Regions from separate parts of the Rahnella sp. BIGb0236 genome, predicted to be linked through region 2. Evidence: predicted binding sites of a transcription regulator. Region 2 holds the regulator's gene; each other region holds the start of a gene.

Region 1 (4,729 bases), on a different contig from region 2:
TGGCGCGAAAGCGATCGCCGCCTGTGAGCAAAGCCTGAAAAGATTACAGACCGATTGTATAGACCTGTACCTGTTGCACTGGCGTGGTTCGATTCCGTTACATGACACCGTGGCGGCGATGGAAAAATTGCAGCAGTCTGGCAAAATCCGTCGCTGGGGCGTGTCGAATCTCGATACTGACGATATGCAGGCGCTGTGGAAAATCCCCGGCGGCAATGAATGCATGACCAACCAGGTGTTGTATCACGCAGCGGCCCGTGGGATCGAATTCGACCTGCTGCCGTGGTGTGAAGAGCACAGCGTACCGGTGATGGCGTATTGTCCTCTCGCACAGGCAGGTAAGTTACGCCACGACGTGCTGACCGCACCGGTGATGCTTGATATCGCCCAGGCACGCGGTGTCAGCAGTTCACAGATTGCGCTGGCCTGGGTAATACGCTCCGGTAACGTGATCGCCATTCCCAAAGCGGTACAGCCCCGGCATGTAAAAGATAATGCGGCGGCGCTGACGCTCAGCCTGACGGCAGATGAAATTGCACGCATTGATGCCGCGTTCCCGGCGCCACGCCATAAAACGCCGCTGGATATGGTCTGAAGTCTCCGCTTCCTACCCGCCATCAGACGACAAAAAGGGGCCTTCCGGCCCCTTTGTCATGCGCGCTGCAAACTACTTACGGAGGGAGAAAGTCACCGCCAGACGTGCAGGTGCTGCATGGGTAGACACATGTTTGTGGGAAACTTGTGCCGTTTCAACGCAGACCATGGTTTTGTAACCGTCGTCCGGCATATCCGCCATGCTGACTGACAGGGCAGAACCCGGGTTCCACGCAACCACGTCAGAATTGTTTTCATGTGCGACAACCAGCGTACGTTTCAGTACCGGGTCAACGATTTCGCTGGTGGCCTGCGGCTGGGTGTAAATGCGGTCAGTTTGGCCGGTGAAGGTCAGATCACCCGTTTCCTGCTTGGCTTTTGCGCCATCGACTTTATCGATAAAGTTGTTGCCCAGACCTTTAATGCTGACATCCGCGATATCGCCAATGTTGAAATAAGTGTGAAGGGCGCTGTTGGCTTCGAAATCACCGGTAGATTCCAGCTCAATATGGCAGGTTTCCCCCAGTGAAAAACGTGCGCTCAGCGTGAACTCATGTGGCCAGAGAGCCAGTGTTTCAGGTGAGCTTTTCAGCGTTAAGGTAAGAACGACGCCTTCGTCATTTTCTTTATGGTCAGTCAGTTCCCATGGAAGATTACGGGCGAAACCATGTGAAGGCTGACCCGCCGGACCGAACCACGGCCAGCAAATTGGAATGCCACCACGGATCGCGACGCCTTCTTTGAACGCACTGGCGCTGCTCATCCACAGCACAGGTTCTTCACCTTCAGGCTGCCATAACAACAGGTGCGCGCCTTGCAGGGCAATTGCGGCACGAACTTTCGGATGGGTGACAACGAGCACCGGCAGTTCGTCAATCTGACGCTGGCTGACGGAGGTAGAGATTTGGTTTACGACCGGAAGAGAAAAGAGTTGTTCTGTCATTATCTAAAGTCCTGTCAGGGTTAAACAATTACGATTTACAACCAAGACTACACATGAACCAAACCTGTCTGTTTGATCGCACTCATGTGCTGATAAAAAAGTGCATCCGACAGAAAGCAAAAGGGCGACTTGCGTCGCCCTTCAATCAGTTCATTCACATAACCAATTATTTGGAAACGTGAGCGATCAGATCCAATACTTTGTTTGAGTAGCCAGTTTCGTTGTCGTACCAGGAAACCAGTTTCACAAAGTTGTCGTTCAGCGCGATACCTGCTTTCGCATCAAATACGGAAGTCAGTTTTTCGCCGTTGAAATCGGTAGAAACTACGTCGTCTTCGGTGTAACCCAGAACGCCTTTCAGGTCGCCTGCTTCAGAAGCTGCTTTGATCACTGCGCAGATTTCTTTGTAAGAAGCTGGTTTTTCCAGACGTGCAGTCAGGTCAACAACAGAAACGTTAGGGGTAGGAACGCGGAACGCCATACCGGTCAGTTTACCGTTCAGAGCCGGGATAACTTTACCTACTGCTTTAGCAGCACCGGTAGAAGAAGGGATGATGTTCTGGGATGCGCCGCGGCCGCCGCGCCAGTCTTTGTGAGACGGGCCATCAACAGTTTTCTGAGTTGCGGTAGTTGCATGAACAGTGGTCATCAGCGCTTCAACGATACCGAAGTTGTCGTTGATCACTTTAGCCAGTGGTGCCAGGCAGTTAGTGGTGCAAGATGCATTAGAAACGATTTCCTGACCTGCGTATTCTTTATGGTTAACACCCATAACGAACATTGGCGTGTTGTCTTTAGAAGGACCAGTCAGAACAACTTTCTTAGCGCCTGCAGTGATGTGCTTACGAGCAGTCGCATCATCCAGGAACAGACCAGTCGCTTCAGCCACAACGTCAACGTTAACTTCGTTCCATTTCAGGTTAGCTGGGTCACGCTCAGCGGTAACACGGATGGTTTTGCCGTTAACAACCAGGTGACCGTCTTTAACTTCAACAGTACCGTTGAAACGACCATGAGTTGAGTCGTACTTCAGCATGTATGCCATGTAGTCCGCGTCTAACAGATCGTTGATTGCTACGATCTCGATGTCAGAACGTTCTTGAGCAGCACGGAAAACAATGCGACCGATACGGCCAAAACCGTTGATACCTACTTTGATAGTCATATATTCCACCAGCTATTTTTTTAGTGAATAAAAGGTTGGTTGTAAAATTACAAAAACCTTGCTGAGCGTCAAGCGGAATCGTGTCAATTATTGCTGTAAGTCAAAGCGACGACCTACTGTTGCTCGCTTATTGCACGTTCCGTTTTTTTAATCGGCTCACAACCACATGGGGGCGAAAAACTGAATATAAAGTACCGGAAGAGCAGGAGTGTGATCGCCATCACAAGTTGGAGCAGGGTAACGCCGATGCCATACAGTTTAGGACAAAACAGACAGACCTGTTGTTAATTTTTTGTTATTATAAACTGTTATTTTAGTTGATTTTTATATTCGTCAGAGAACGAGAATCATGAGCATTGAAGCCAAATCTTCCTCTACACTTGAGCAACTCACTGAAATACAACGTTATGTCACGCAGGAACACGGAACAGAGCCTCCGTACTCTGGAAAGTTGCTGCACAACCGCCGTGAAGGGCTTTATCATTGCGTGGTGTGTGACTCGGCGCTGTTCTACTCCGATACCAAATACGATTCCGGCTGTGGCTGGCCAAGTTTTTATCAGCCCGTGAACCCTGATGCGATTAAATATCTTACTGATAAGTCGCATAATATGGCGCGTGTCGAGGTTCGCTGTGCCAGCTGTAACGCGCATTTAGGGCATGTTTTCCCCGATGGCCCGAAACCGACGGGCGAACGTTACTGTGTAAACTCGGCCTCGATGAGTTTCACCGACGGTCAGAATGGCGGGAAAACCACCGGTTAAGCCGCCAGAAAATGATGTTGTAATCTAACCGACAAAATCGATTCAGCTATTATTCAAAACCGCTTGAATAATAGTGATGAACACAAGGTGCTCAGATGGAAATTAATCAACTTATTGATGTAATGACGCCGGAAATCTACGCACGTCTCGCGCAGGCTGTCGAACTCGGTAAATGGCCGGACGGTGTCGCGCTGACGCCGGAACAAAAAGAGCACAGCCTGCAGGCCGTGATGCTGTATCAGTCGCGTCACAACGTTGATGCCCAGCATATGAGCATCGGCACCGACGGACAAATCGTCACCAAAAGTAAGCAGGAACTGAAACAGCAGTTTGCGCAGGACACGCTGATCAAACTCAAACCTGAGTGAACCCCACAGGTGCAAAAAAAGGGCGCTGAGCCGCGCCTTTAAAATTGATGTTAATCCACTTAAAAAGGAATTTACCCTAAATTCTTATCAGCCTATGGACATCAATTTAACCGGCTTCATCCCCGCATTACTTCCCGTTGCGCTTTCCCCCGGTGCGAGTTTCACGCTTGCCATGAACAGTGCACTGTCAGGTGGACGGAAAGGGCTTCTAAAGACGCTCACCGGCACGGCTCTCGGAATATACACCCATGCCATCCTTATCGGGCTTGGCATCACGTCATTGCTTGTGGCTTCACCGACGCTTTTCAATATGCTGAAAATAGCCGGCATGGTTTATCTGCTTTGGCTCGGCATCCAGCTTATCCGCAGTGGCCTCAGCGCACGTGCAATGGTGTTTGACGGCAGCGGCGGCGCGGTGACGTTGAAAGAGGCCTGGATCGCGAATGTACTCAACCCGAAAGCCATCCTGTTTTACCTGACTGTGGTGTCGCAATTTGCGGGCAGTCAGGGAGAGATCGGGCATTATATGATTCTGGCGAGTGTGCACATTGCAGTGATGTCTGTGTGGCTTATCACCCTCAGTCAGACGCTTGTTTTCTCTGCCAGCAAGATGAACACCCTGACCCTGAAAAAGACAGTGAACGTTGCGGGCGGGGGAATGCTGGTTGTTTTTGCGTTGAGTAGTTTTCTGCATTGAAGTGGTGGGCTGGTTAAAGATTTTGCTGCTCTTTGTCGTCCTGCTATTTCTTTAGCAGGACGACAAAATTCACGCCGTCACCGCCCCGGACGTACTCACCTTCACACCTGCAACCCGCATCGCTTCAACCGCTTGTGCGCTGTCTTCCGGCTGTAAGTTCACACCCCGACAGCCATCGGTCAGCAACGTCACCTGATAA
Region 2 (4,729 bases):
CGCAAAGCCCATCACTGTTTTATCGATATACACCACGGCGTAACCGACAAATAGCAGGAAGATCATCAGGGAACGACTTTTCATAGCGGATATCCCTTTTTGTTATCACCACGTCAGATTTTCTCACTGCCGGATGAATCGTAAAATGCGACATGCGTCACGTAATCAACTGAATAACAACATATTATTTTTCTCAATCCTGACGCTATCAGCTTTACAGCCTGACCATAAGATGCAATTTTTGGGCGGGTGATGCTTTTTACTGATAGGGATCGTGATGCGCTATTTGCCGAAATTACAGCAACTGAAGGTTTTCCAGCAGGTTATCCGCAGCGGCAGTATTCGCGGCGCGGCGCGGGCGTTGAATCAGTCACAACCGGCGGTCAGCAGAACATTGCGTGAACTGGAACAAACGCTCGATACGCAGTTGATTGTGCGTGGTAATCAGGGGATGACGCTGACCGAAACGGGGCGTGCATTTGCGCAGCGTATGCAATTTATCCTCGAAGAACTTGAGCGCGCCGCCGATGAAATTCGCCAGATCGAACAATATTCGCAGGGCTCCGTCGCCATTGGATTTTCATCGCTGCTGGCGCTGACGGTTTTTCCCGGACTGGCAGGAGAATTTAAGACGCAGTTTCCGCAGTCCAAACTGCTGATCAAAGAGGGGCAACTTTCCACGTTGTTACCTGCACTGCGCGAAGGGAAACTGGATTTCGCGGTCGGCACCGCCGGACCGGGATTTCCGCTGGAAGATCTGGTGCGTGAGCCGCTGTTCAGCGCCCCTTTCTGCGTTATCGCCCGGCGTGGACATCCGCTGGCAGACGCCACAACTCTGGCGGAATTACAGGATGCGCGCTGGCTGTTGCCCGAAACGGATATGGGGTATTACCAGCAAATCAGGATATCGATGGGAGGATTTCATCAGCCGGCAGCGGAAATGCCGGTGCATACAGATTCGGTGGTGTGCGGGCTAAATATGGTGTTGCAGTCTGATTATCTGACCATTGTGGCGCGGGCGATGAAAGCGCCGTTTGGGCTGGAAGAAAGGTTGAGTGTGCTCAATATCGATACCCTGCCGCAGGCAGAATACTGTGTGCTTTACTCGCAAAAATCGCCGCTGACGTTTGCCGCGCGGCGATTTTTGGATTTATTGCGCAGCCAGTGCCACGCGCATGACTGGTCGTAACTTATTCGACGCTGATCACTTCAAAGCTGTGGGTGATGGTGGCCGCTTTACCCAGCATCAGGGACACGGAGCAGTACTTTTCGGCAGACAGGCTGACCGCACGCTCGACAATCTTATCGGTGAGATCTTTACCGGTGACGATGAAATGCAGATTGATGTGCGTGAATAAACGCGGTGCTTCTTCGCGGCGCTGCGAGGTCAGTTTCACTTCACAATCGCGCACGTCGTTGCGACCTTTTTGCAAAATTGACACCACATCGATCGCGCTGCAACCGCCCGCAGACATCAGCAGCATTTCCATCGGGCTGGGGGCTTTATCGCCCGCGTTGCCATCCATTGAAATCTGATGCCCTGACGCTGACTCACCTAAAAATGTCAGCCCTTCAACCCATTTAACACGTGCGTGCATGAACTATTCTCCCGGTGAATAAACTTGTCGATATCCGCTCTCAGAGTACCCTTTCACCTAAAATCTGGCAACGTAACCCGATCGCCATCATGCTGAAGCGAGACAACAGAAGACAGCATCACAAACCTGTGCTACAAACAAAGCCGAAACATACTTTCCAGTGAATTGCGGTGACGGTTTTCGCGGTTTAAGAACAGAACCCACGGTGATAACAGCAATAAACAGGCTGTTGCACTCCGACACCCGCTTGCAGCATTTCTGGGGAGTTATATGCTGAAAGGGCGCTTTTTACGTTGAAGTGCCGTACAGGGAACTCTGAGCCCTGTGATTTTGGGCAGCGATAACAACAGAGGATAATAGCAAATGGTTCTCGGCAAGCCACAAACAGACCCGACTCTTGAATGGTTCCTGTCTCACTGTCATATACATAAGTATCCGTCTAAAAGTACGCTGATTCACCAGGGTGAAAAAGCCGAAACGCTGTACTACATCGTGAAAGGGTCGGTTGCCGTCCTGATTAAAGATGAAGAAGGCAAAGAGATGATACTGTCCTACCTGAACCAAGGTGACTTCATCGGCGAGCTGGGACTCTTCGAAGAAGGTCAGGAACGCAGTGCCTGGGTACGTGCTAAAACTGCCTGCGAAGTGGCTGAAATTTCGTATAAAAAATTCCGCCAGCTGATTCAGGTAAACCCGGATATTCTGATGCGTCTTTCCGCGCAGATGGCTAACCGTCTGCAAGTGACGTCAGAGAAAGTCGGCAACCTTGCCTTCCTCGACGTAACAGGCCGTATCGCTCAAACCTTGCTTAATCTGGCTAAACAGCCTGATGCAATGACCCATCCGGACGGGATGCAAATCAAGATCACCCGTCAGGAAATCGGCCAAATCGTCGGTTGTTCACGTGAAACAGTCGGACGTATTCTCAAAATGCTGGAAGATCAGAGCCTGATCTCCGCACACGGTAAAACGATTGTCGTTTACGGCACACGTTAATCCCTCAAAAATCGGCGCGGCAGAACACTGTCGCGCCTTTTTTATGGGCTAAGCTTTACCCATGACGCTATGGCGAAGACTGTTTTACCATCCTGAAATAAATTACGCGCTGCGCCAGACGCTGGTGTTGTGCCTGCCTGTCGGCATTTGCTGGCTGTTCGGCAACCTGCAAATGGGTCTGCTTTTTTCACTCTGTCCGGCCTGTTGTAACGTCGCCGGTCTGGATACCCCGCACAAACGCTTTTTTAAACGCCTGATGATCGGCGGTTCACTCTTTGCTGTGAGCAGCATTCTGCTGCAACTGATGCTGGAAAACTGGCACATTCCCCTGCCGCTGATCATGCTGTCTCTGGCCCTGTTGCTCGGCGTCACCGGCGAAATCAGCCCGCTGCATGCGCGTCTGTTGCCCGGTGCGCTGGTCGCCACCATCTTCACGCTGAGCATGGCCGGGATCCGGCCGATGTGGCAGGCACCGGTGTTATTTGCCGCCGGCACCGCCTGGTACGGATTGTTTAACTGGTTATGGTTTCGTATCTCCAAAGAACAGCCGATGCGCGAAACCCTCAGCCAGCTTTATCTGCAACTGGCGGATTATTTCGAAGCCAAATACAGCCTGCTGACCCAACACACCGATCCCGAAACCGCCCTGCCGCCCTTACTGGCGCGCCAGCAGAAAGTCATCGACCTGATTGCCCTGCTCTACCAGCAACTGCACATGCTGCCGCAGCACGGGCATCATCATCACCATAAGCGGCTGTTTCAGCGTTTTCAGGTCGCGCTCGATTTGCAGGAGCACATCACCGTCAGCCTGCATCAGCCGGAAGAAGTGCAAAGGCTGGTGGAAGAAAGCCATGCCGAGGCGGTGATCCGCCGCAACGCGCAGGTGATTTCTGCGCGGCTGCGGGTGATCGCCGACGACATTCTTTATCACCGGTTATCCGGGCGTTTTACGATGGCGAATGAACTGGCGGCGCTGGAGAAAATCGCCGCGCGCACGCCGGACAATCCGGTCGGTCAGTTTTGTTATTACCATTTCAGCCGCATTGCCCGTCTGTTACGCACACAGCGCCCGTTGTACAAACGTGACCTGATGAACACGCAGCCGCGTCTGCCCTTCTGGCCCGCGCTGAAAAGTTATCTCTCGTTCAAATCCGTCGCCCTGCGTAACGCCGCCCGTCTGGGCATTATTCTGGCGATTGGCAGCAGCCTCGGTCTGTTTTTCAATCTGCCCAAACCGTACTGGATTTTGCTGACCATCATGCTGGTCAGTCAGAACGGCTATAACGCCACGCGCGTGCGGATCCAGCACCGTGCGCTGGGCACGCTGGCCGGATTACTGATTGCCTCAGGATTGTTAAAACTGGAGCTGCCGGAAGGCACCACGCTGTTATGCATGCTGCTGATCACCTTGTTGTCGTATACGGTGTTGCGTAAAAACTACGGGCTGGCGATGGTCGGTATGACGGTGACGGCGGTTTATACCCTGCAATTGCTGGCGATGAATGGCATACATTTTCTGGTGCCGCGTCTGGTGGATACGCTGATCGGCTGCGCACTGGCGTTCGGTGGCACCATCTGGCTGTGGCCGCAATGGCAAAGCGGTTTGCTGCGCCAGAATGCGCATCAGGCGCTGGAAACCTATCAGGACGCCATCCGGCTTTTGCTTGAGGAAAACCCGGACACCGCCAAACTGGCGTACACCCGTATGCAGGTCAATCAGGCACACAACAAGCTGTTCACCTCACTGAATCAGGCCATGCAGGAACCGGGTTTTAACTCGCATTATCTGGCGGATATGCGTCTGTGGGTGACGCACAGCCAGTTCGTGGTCGAGCATATCAATGCGATGACGATCCTTGCCCGCGAGCATTACATGCTGCCGGAGGCGCTGGCGACGGAGTATTTACAGACCTGTGAAATCGCGTTGCAGAGCTGTCAGCAACGTCTGCTTTACGACGGACCGGGCAGTGAAAACAACCTGTTTAACGCACCGGAGCTTCACCCTGACATGCCGCTGACGGAGATGGAACGTCATCTGCGGCGGGTGATTTCGCATCTCAGCGTGATGCATACCATTTCGTCACTGGCGTGGAAGCAGAGGCCGCATCATGGGATCTGGCTGACGCGGAAGGCGT
Region 3 (4,729 bases), on a different contig from region 2:
GGCTCGCGTATGCAGGTGGAGGGGAATAAGGTGCGCGGGCTGAATGCTAAGATGCTGTCAGAGGCAAACCTGAACAGCCTGCGGTTGCTCAATGAGATGGCGCAACAGCGCGGACAGACGATGGCGCAGATGGCGCTGAGCTGGCTGCTGAAAGATGAGCGCGTAACCTCGGTGCTGATTGGTGCCAGCCGCCCTGAGCAACTGGAAGAAAACGTCAGGGCGCTGGAGAATCTGCGTTTCACCGCGGAAGAACTGGCGGCAATTGATCAGCATGTGGCAGATGGAGAATTGAATCTGTGGCAGGCTTCGTCAGATAAGTAAAACGTGAAACAGTCAGGGCGGATCCCCTCTCAGGGATCCGCCCTTTTTTTAGCTGATCAGTGCCAGACGTCGTGCCGTTTCGTAATGATCGATCCAGTATTGATTATCCAGTGACGAAATCGTAACGCCCTGAATTTTCGACGCATGAATAAACTGATTGTCCCCGACATACACGCCGACATGACGATCGCCCGGCGACGTTTTGAAAAAAACTAAATCTCCCGGTTCCAGGTTATTTTTACTCACCCTTTTGCCGTTTTTTATTTGCTGAAAGGTGGTTCTCGGCAGATGGGTTTGCAGGGAATCATTAAACAGATGCTGCATCAGCGACGAGCAGTCCACGCCTTTGTGGGTGGTGCCACCCCAGCGGTAATGGGTCCCCTTCCAGCGCGGATATTCCGCCAGCAGGGCGCTTTTAATATTTTGTGAATTGCCCGTATTGACCGCAGTCACGGTAGAACCTTTTCCATCAAAAAGTTCGCTATGGAAAAATTTGTAGGTGTCCATAGACTCAAATTCTTTTGGCATATCAAAGGCAAAGGTACTGGCGCTAAATAAACCTGGAATAAGAAGCAGTAAGGCAGAAACAAGCGATTTAATACGGAACATGCGTAGATTCTTTCATCAAAAAATAAAGCTTTTTCCTTACGTGGGAACCTGCTCACGGGGCGGGTGACTCGTCGCTGAGTGCGCAAATAATAACCAGCGAACAATAAATAATCAGGTCAAATCGAGTCCAAAATTGGACTCGGCATTTTTCCTCAGGAAAACCAACCCCTTCGCTGAAGGGGTGGAGAAAGGTGTTATGCGAAGAACCTGGCGAGGACAAATAATCCGACCGCGACATTGATCGCGCCGCCAATGCGGGTGGCGATTTGCGCGAATGGCATCAGGGTCATGCGGTTGCCGGAGGTCAGGATCGCCACGTCGCCCGTGCCGCCCTGCCCGCTCTGACAGCAGGAGACAATCGCCACATCGATGGGATGCATGCCGATCTTCTTACCGACGTAAAAACCGGTACCGACCAGCGCCAGTACGGTGGTGACAATCACCAGCAGATTCTGCAGGGTAAAAGCGTTGATCAGTTCCTGCCACGGCGTGATCGCCACGCCCACCGCGAACAGCACCGGATAGGTCACGGCAGTGCGGAAAAATTTATACACCGCCATCGAACCATGCTGAATGGTCGGCGAAATGCCGTTAGCCAGTTTGACCAGCACCGCCGCAAACAACATGCCGACCGGCGCAGGCAGACCGATCCATTTCTGACCGAGCATACCGACCATATACAACAGGATCGCCAGCAGTGCGCCGCAGGCCAGCGCATTGACGCCCGGATTCCCGTCAAACTCGTCCGTGCCGCTGCCCGACTGCCCTTTATCCGACGGCATCAGCTGACCTTCACCGGTCAGATGCGGGAAACGTTTTCCGAGCTGATTCAGGACGCCCGCCAGCACGATGGCCGTCAGACCACCTAGCATCACGATCGGCAGAATGCGTCCGAGCGCCACGCCCTGCTCCATATGCAAAATCGTCGCGTAGCCCATCGACAGCGGGATCGCGCCTTCACCCACACCGCCCGCCATGATCGGCAGGATCAGGAAGAAGAAGGTCTGCATCGGCGGTAAACCTAAAACAGTGCCCATCGCCATTCCGGCAATCATGCCGACCACTTCGCCGCACAGCATCGGGATGAAAATCCGCATAAACCCCTGGATCAGCACCTGACGGTTCATGCTCATGATGCTGCCGACAATAATGCAGCAGATATAGAGGTAGAGAATGTTGGTGGATTTATAGAATTTGACTGTGGAATCCACCACCACATCCGGCAGCAGGCCGTAATGCACCATCGCTGAAGGGATAAAGGTGGCGCAGATGGCTGCCGCGCCGAGCTTTCCGACCACCGGCAGGCGCTTGCCGAACTCGCCACAGGCAAAGCCAAAGAAGGCCAGCGTGGCGACCATCACCACGATGTCGCTTGGCAACTTACCGTTCAGGCAGTCGAGCAGGATCAGCACGCCCGCCAGCAGGAAGAAAGGCAGCGGAATAATCCCGATTTTGTAATGATCGAGAATGTGCCACCACTTTTGCCTGAGCGAAATGCCGGAGGTTTTTGTTTCTTTCACTGCGATGTAGGAATCGTCGGTTGTGCTCATGACATGGCCTCTTTCTTATAAATACTTTTCTTATTGATGGTCTGAGCATAAGAAAACAGCCGGTCAGCCGGATGTGAGGTTGTTCAAATTAAAACCGCAGGGATAAAGGTTGTTATGGTGTTTATGGAGTTAATGCACCTTGTTTTATAAGGATTATCAGATTAGTAGTAAAAGCCGCTATTAACCCTGTTATTACTGTGAGAATTCATCGTTATTTTTATTGCCTGTTCACAACTCTGTCTTTGTCCGATTACCGCCCTCATTTCGCCGTGATACGCTTATTCAATGTGTGTCTTTGATTCGTGTTGCAGCAGGTCGTATGAAATTCAGATTACCTTTTCAGGTAAAACTCTTTTTGTCTCTGGTGGTATTTTCCTGCCTGTTGCTGGTGCTGCTGGGCGCTATTTTGTTTCACATCATCGACCGTCAGTTGCATCACGATCTCGGGCAACGCGCCCGCGTTCAGGCCAGTGAGATCGCGCTGATGCCGGGGCTGGCGCAGAAAGTGCAGGCGCGTGATATTCCCGGCATCGCGAAACTTATCCAGCCCTTACGCGATAAAAGCGATGCCAGTTATATCGTGATCGGCGATACCCGCGAGCTGCATCTTTATCATTCAGAATCGCCGGAGCGCATCGATCTGCCGATGATTGGCGGTGATAACGCGCAAGTGCTGGCCGGTAAAACCATTATTTCCGTGCGGCAGGGCGGTATCGGGGTGTCATTACGCAGTAAGGCGCCGATCCTGGATGACAATAACCGGGTGATCGGGATTGTTTCCGTCGGTTACCTCACCTCTTATATCGACAATATTAATGGTCACCGTCTGGCGCAGGCCGGGTTATACGGCTTGCTGCTGTTATTACTGCTGTTTATTTTTTCGTGGATATTTACCCGCAACGTCAAAAAACAGATGTTCTGGCTGGAGCCAAAAGCTATCGCCCTGCTGGTGCGCCAGCAAAAAGCCTTACTGGAAGCCATGTATGAAGGCGTATTCGCGATTGATGCCGGAAAGCAGCTGATTTTGATTAACCGGGCCGCGCGCGAGTTACTTGATATCCGCCAGCCCGAAAACGAACTGCTGGGTAAACCCCTGGCGGAAGTGCTGCACACGCCACCCGCGTTCTTTACTCAAAGTGGCATCAGTGACAACAACAGCCAGCATGATCAGATTACCGTGCTCAATCAGCGGCAGGTGATCGTCAACCGCGTGCCGATTGAGCTGGAACCCGGCGCGGAAAGCGGCTGGGTATTCAGTTTCCGCGATAAAAACGACATCAATACCCTGAGCAGCCAGCTAAGTCAGGTGAAACGCTACGCGGATAATCTGCGCATCATGCGTCACGAGCAACTGAACTGGACCGCCACGCTGGCCGGTTTGCTGCAAATGCAGCGTTACGACGACGCCATGCATTACATTCAGGCGCAGTCCGAAGGCGCGCAGGCGGTACTGGATTTCGTCTCCGCCCGTTTTACCTCACCGGCGCTGTGTGGCCTGTTGCTGGGGAAATACGTCAGTGCGCGGGAAAAAGGCGTGGAGCTGCGTTTCGATCCCGCCTGTCAGTTGATCCGCATTCCGGCGGCCATCAGCGAAACCGAGCTGATGTCGGTGATCGGTAATCTGCTCGATAACGCCACGGACGCCACACTCAATGCCCTGACGCCCTCTTCTCCGGTGGAACTGTATATTTCAGACCGCAATAACGAACTGCTGATAGAAGTGGCGGATCAGGGCAGCGGCGTGGATGACGCCCTGAAGCCGCGGTTGTTCGAACAGGGCGTCACCACCAAGCCGTCAGACGACCATCAGGCCACCGGCGCGGAACATGGTATCGGTCTGTATCTGGTGGCGGGTTACGTCCGTCAGGCCGGTGGCAGCATCGAAATCTCAGACAATACGCCGCAAGGTACGATATTTTCCGTCTTTATCCCGTATCCGGCGGATGCGTCAACAGGAATGAAACATGAATAACAGCAGCGCACTCGATGTCGTGATTGTGGAAGATGAGCCGCATCTGGCCGGTCTGCACCGGGATTTTATCGAGCAAAATTTCAATCTGCGCGTGGTGGGCATCGCCGCCACGCTGGAGCAGACGCGTTCCCTGCTGCGGTTGCATCAGCCGCGACTGATTTTACTGGATAACTATTTGCCGGACGGTCAGGGCGTGGATCTGATCGACAGCCCGTTACTGAAGAGCTTCGATTGCTCGGTGATTTTTATTACGGCGGCCAGTGATATGCAAACCTGC
Region 4 (4,729 bases), on a different contig from region 2:
ATACCAAAAAGGCCAGCAATGCTGGCCTTTCGTTTATCGGTAAAACGGTCACTCAGGTCACCGGTGCCGGGTTAAATACCGCCAGCGCATTGTGGATGCCCCATGTGTCTGACCAGGTTTTCTTGCGGCCGCTGGCGATGTCCAGAATGAAGTGGAACAACTCCCAGCCCACATCCTCGATGGTCGCATCCCCGGTTGCAATCGTCCCGGCGTTGATGTCCATCAGATCGTGCCAGCGGTTTGCCAGCGTGGTGCGGGTCGCCATTTTAATCACCGGTACTGCCAGCAGGCCGTACGGCGTGCCGCGACCGGTGGTGAATACCTGCACGGTGATCCCGGAAGCCAGTTGCTGGGTTCCGCAGACAAAATCGCTGGCAGGCGTGGCGGCGTAAATCAGCCCTTTTTTCGTCGGGCGCTGGCCCGGAGACAACACTTCGGAAATCGCGCTGGTGCCGGATTTGGCAATCGAACCCAGTGCCTTTTCAACCACGTTAGCCAGACCGCCTTTTTTGTTGCCCGGCGACGGATTGGCGCTGCGGTCGGTTTGTCCCATCGACAGATAATCATCGTACCAGGCCATTTCTTCCAGCAGACGTTTGCCCACTTCGACATCCGCGGCGCGCGGGGTCAGCAGATGGATGGCATCGCGGACTTCCGTCACTTCAGAGAACATCACGGTGGCACCGCAGCGCACCAGCAAATCAGAGGCATAACCGACTGCCGGATTGGCCGTGACGCCGGAGAAGGCATCGCTGCCGCCACACTGCGTACCGACCACCAGATCGGAAGCCGGGCAGGTTTCGCGCTGGCGACGGTTCAGGCGCTCAAGATGGAATTGTGCGACGGTCAGGATATCGTCCACCATCGACTGGAAGCCGACATGCTGCTCATCCTGCAAACGCACAATGTGCGTGTCATCGAGCGAAATCGCCTGCACATCCGGCGTGCCTTCCAGCAGGCGCTCCGGTTGTAATTTCTCACAACCCAGGCCGACCACCATCACCTCGCCGCCAAAGTTCGGGTTCAGCGCCAGATTGTGGATGGTGCGGATCGGCACGATCGCCGCCGGGGCGTTAATCGCCACACCGCAGCCGTACAGGTGATTCAGCGCCACGACGCCATCGACATTGGGGAATTTGGGCAGTAAATCACGTTCAATGATTTTCACCACGTAATCCACCACGCCTGCCACACAGTGCACGCTGGTGGTGATCCCCAGCAGATTTTTAGTGCCAACGCTGCCGTCGGCATTGCGGTAACCTTCGAAGGTATAACCTTCCAGCGGGGGTAATTCTGGCGGTACGCGGGTCGCCAGCGGCAGGCTGTTCAGCTCAGGCGCAACCGGTAATTCCACCAGCGATTCGTCAATCCAGCCGCCCTGCGCGATATCCCTTACGGCATAACCAATCACTTCACCATAACGAATAATATCGCCGCCTTTGGCAATTGGATCTAAAGCGACTTTATGGCCTTGCGGAATATGCTCAATTAATTCCAGACCATTGGCAAATCGGGTGCCGGCTTTTAAGCCGTTGTCATTCACAATAATGGCCACGTTATCGCTTTCATGCACTTTAATAAAAAGAGCTTCGGTGGCGTGTTCTTTATCTTTATTACGTGACATAACTGTCTCCGCGTTTATTAAACATCCCGGAAAAAATTCCGGTTAATTCTCTGAAGTTGACGCTCAATAATGCTCTTGTCAAACATGCTCTGGTGATACAGGGTATGGCGTCCATTATAAGGCAGTCTTCCGGGAACCTCATTGTGCAACTGACCAGCTTTTTGCCTGATGAACGTCATTCTGTGTGGCAGGTGACAGAATAAATGTGATGCAAATCACCCTTTGATTTGCGCGGTTATCGCCACCGCACAATCTGTGATTCTCCTCCCACAGCGATGTGTGGATGCAAAAGAATAGTCATCATCCGTGGGACGATTCTTGGGCGAATGCACAGTGTTATTTCGGGACCTCTTTTTTATACTGTATTGGCCCTCTGAAGGTGACGTTAAAAGTAATACAGGTAAATTTCAGGCAATCATAAACAGAGTGTTAATTGCCTGCTTCGTATAAAGGAACTGAACGGTGAATAACCACAGGTGAATAAAACAACGTTATTTCGCCAGCGGTAAGTTCCCTGAAAAAGTTTCGTATTATGACAATGAGGGTCACCATGAACATTCAATCCGAGTCACGGGCAATCGCGCAAAGTAAGGTGCGGACCCATATCCGTTACTATATTTTGCTGATTATCTTTCTCATCACGGCGGTGAATTACGCCGACCGTGCAACGCTTTCTATCGCTGGTACCGAGGTCGCGCGTGAGCTGGGCCTGGATGCTGCCGACATGGGACAAATTTTTGCCGCGTTCGGCTGGGCTTATCTGATTATGCAGCTGCCCGGCGGCTGGTTACTGGACCGGTTTGGTTCCAAAAAAGTGTACACCTACAGTCTGTTCTTCTGGTCGCTGTTCACCCTGTTACAGGGCTTTGTCGGCTGGTTCCCGCTGGCATACGGCGCTTTGACGCTGTTTATGCTGCGCTTTATGCTCGGCTTCTCTGAAGCGCCTTCTTTCCCGGCCAACGCCCGTATCGTGGCGGCCTGGTTTCCGACCACGGAGCGCGGCACGGCTTCGGCAATATTTAACTCCGCGCAGTATTTCTCGCTGGCGCTGTTCTCACCGTTGCTCGGCTGGCTGACCTACGCCTGGGGCTGGGAACATGTCTTTATCGTCATGGGCGTGATTGGCTTTGTGCTGACGCTGGTGTGGATCAAATTCATCCATAACCCGCCGGAGCATCCGAATATCTCCAAAAGCGAACTGGAATTCCTGAAAGACGGCGGCGCGGTGGTTGATATCGACCACAAGAAAACGGACACGGCGAAAAGTGGCCCGAAATGGAGTTACGTTCGCCAGATGTTGAGCAGCCGCATGATGCTGGGGATCTTCTTCGGGCAGTATTTCATCAACAGTATTACGTGGTTCTTCCTGACCTGGTTCCCGATTTATCTGGTTCAGGAAAAAGGCATGTCTATTCTTAAAGTCGGGATGATTGCGGCTATCCCGGCACTGTGTGGTTTTGCCGGTGGCGTACTGGGCGGCGTGTTCTCAGATTACCTGATCCGACGCGGTTACTCGCTGACCGTGGCACGTAAAATTCCTATCGTGCTGGGCATGTTGTTAGCCACCAGCATCATCTTGTGTAACTACACCGACAACAACGCCCTGGTGGTGACCCTGATGGCGCTGGCGTTCTTCGGTAAAGGCTTCGGGGCGCTGGGCTGGCCGGTGATTGCCGATACCGCGCCGAAAGAAGTCATCGGCCTGTGCGGCGGCATTTTCAACGTATTCGGCAACGTGGCTTCTATCGTCACGCCACTGGTGATCGGCTACATGGTGAAAGGCCTGCATTCATTCAACATGGCATTAATTTTTGTGGGCTGTTCAGCACTGATGGCGATGCTTTGCTATCTGCTGGTGGTCGGCGATATCAAACGTCTGGAACTTAAGAAACAGTAAATTGTGATGCGGGGCATTCCGGGCTTCCGGCTCTGCCCCCTTTAATGAGGTCAGATATCAGATATGAGTAATCAAATGATTCCCAACCGTTTTCGCCAGGATTTGTTGCAAGGGAAAACCCTGATTGGTTGCTGGTCAGCATTGTGCAGCCCGATTACCACTGAAGTGCTGGGCGTGGCGGGTTTTGACTGGCTGCTGCTCGATGGCGAACATGCGCCGAATGATGTCACGACGTTTGTGCCGCAACTGATGGCGCTGAAAGGCAGCCGCAGTGCGCCGGTCGTTCGTCCGCAGTTCAATGATCCGGTGGTGATTAAGCGCCTGCTGGATATCGGTTTCTACAATTTCCTGATCCCGTTTGTCGAAACGCAGCAACAGGCTGAACTGGCCGTGGCATCAACGCGCTATCCGCCAGCAGGCATCCGTGGTGTCTCCGTTTCGCATCGCAGCAACATGTTCGGCACCGTGCCGGATTACTTCAACAGCATTAACGACAACATCGCGGTGATGGTGCAAATCGAAAGCCAGCAGGGCGTCGATAATCTGGATGCAATTGCTGCCGTTGACGGCATCGACGGCATTTTTGTTGGCCCGAGCGATCTGGCTGCGGGCATGGGGCATCTCGGCAACGCCGGGCACTCTGACGTGCAGGCCGCCATCCGTCACATCTTCGCGCGTGCAAAAGCACACGGCAAAGCCAGCGGCATTCTGGCACCGGTGGAAGCCGATGCGCGCCGTTATCTGGAATGGGGCGCGACCTTCGTGGCGGTCGGCAGTGATTTAGGCGTTTTCCGCGCCGGGACTCAGGCGCTGTGCGATCGCTTCACCCAGTGATCCGCTCTCAAACATCAATATAAAGAGGATACCCGAATGAAAATTGGCTTTATTGGTTTAGGCATCATGGGCAAGCCTATGAGCAAAAACCTGCTGAAAGCAGGTTACGAGCTGGTGGTGATGGACCGCAATCTGGATACCGTGGGCGAAATTGTAAAACTCGGCGCGACCGCCGCAGACACGCCAAAAGCGGTAGCCGCCGTCTCTGACGTGATCATCACTATGTTGCCGAACTCGCCGCAGGTGAAAGAGGTGGCGCTGGGCGAAAACGGCCTGATCGAAGGTGCGCGTCCGGGCACCATTTTCATCGACATGAGTTCCATTGCCCCGCTGGCAAGCCGTGAAATCAGCGAAGCGCTGGCCGCTAAACAAAT

The links. The regulator CRP, encoded in region 2, controls carbon source genes, mostly activating them, when cyclic AMP is high. The targets are predictions, from matches to a motif close to ATGTGANNNNNNTCACAT.
Region 1: the regulator CRP is predicted to act here: its motif matches at 2,911-2,928, upstream of msrB (peptide-methionine (R)-S-oxide reductase MsrB).
Region 3: the regulator CRP is predicted to act here: its motif matches at 2,552-2,569, upstream of EDF78_RS17385 (2-hydroxycarboxylate transporter family protein).
Region 4: the regulator CRP is predicted to act here: its motif matches at 1,828-1,845, upstream of garD (galactarate dehydratase).

Annotation. Positions count from the first base shown of each region.
Region 1 covers NZ_SOAO01000007.1:197,341-202,069, forward strand. The annotation lists gene EDF78_RS15925 (aldo/keto reductase) at 1-595, shown strand, start outside; gene EDF78_RS15930 (D-hexose-6-phosphate mutarotase) at 668-1,537, opposite strand; gene gapA (glyceraldehyde-3-phosphate dehydrogenase) at 1,704-2,702, opposite strand; gene msrB (peptide-methionine (R)-S-oxide reductase MsrB) at 3,052-3,465, shown strand; gene EDF78_RS15945 (DUF1315 family protein) at 3,561-3,833, shown strand; gene EDF78_RS15950 (LysE family translocator) at 3,928-4,530, shown strand; gene pncA (bifunctional nicotinamidase/pyrazinamidase) at 4,600-4,729, opposite strand, start outside.
Region 2 covers NZ_SOAO01000004.1:364,491-369,219, reverse strand. The annotation lists gene EDF78_RS11335 (MFS transporter) at 1-84, opposite strand, end outside; gene EDF78_RS11330 (LysR substrate-binding domain-containing protein) at 278-1,189, shown strand; gene EDF78_RS11325 (OsmC family protein) at 1,191-1,598, opposite strand; gene crp (cAMP-activated global transcriptional regulator CRP) at 1,962-2,594, shown strand; gene EDF78_RS11315 (YccS/YhfK family putative transporter) at 2,656-4,729, shown strand, end outside.
Region 3 covers NZ_SOAO01000009.1:23,141-27,869, reverse strand. The annotation lists gene EDF78_RS17395 (aldo/keto reductase) at 1-321, shown strand, start outside; gene EDF78_RS17390 (NlpC/P60 family protein) at 370-930, opposite strand; gene EDF78_RS17385 (2-hydroxycarboxylate transporter family protein) at 1,125-2,480, opposite strand; gene EDF78_RS17380 (sensor histidine kinase) at 2,800-4,452, shown strand; gene EDF78_RS17375 (response regulator) at 4,445-4,729, shown strand, end outside.
Region 4 covers NZ_SOAO01000006.1:83,950-88,678, reverse strand. The annotation lists gene garD (galactarate dehydratase) at 53-1,624, opposite strand; gene EDF78_RS13950 (MFS transporter) at 2,175-3,521, shown strand; gene garL (2-dehydro-3-deoxyglucarate aldolase) at 3,585-4,355, shown strand; partial or broken gene garR (2-hydroxy-3-oxopropionate reductase) at 4,383-4,729, shown strand, end outside.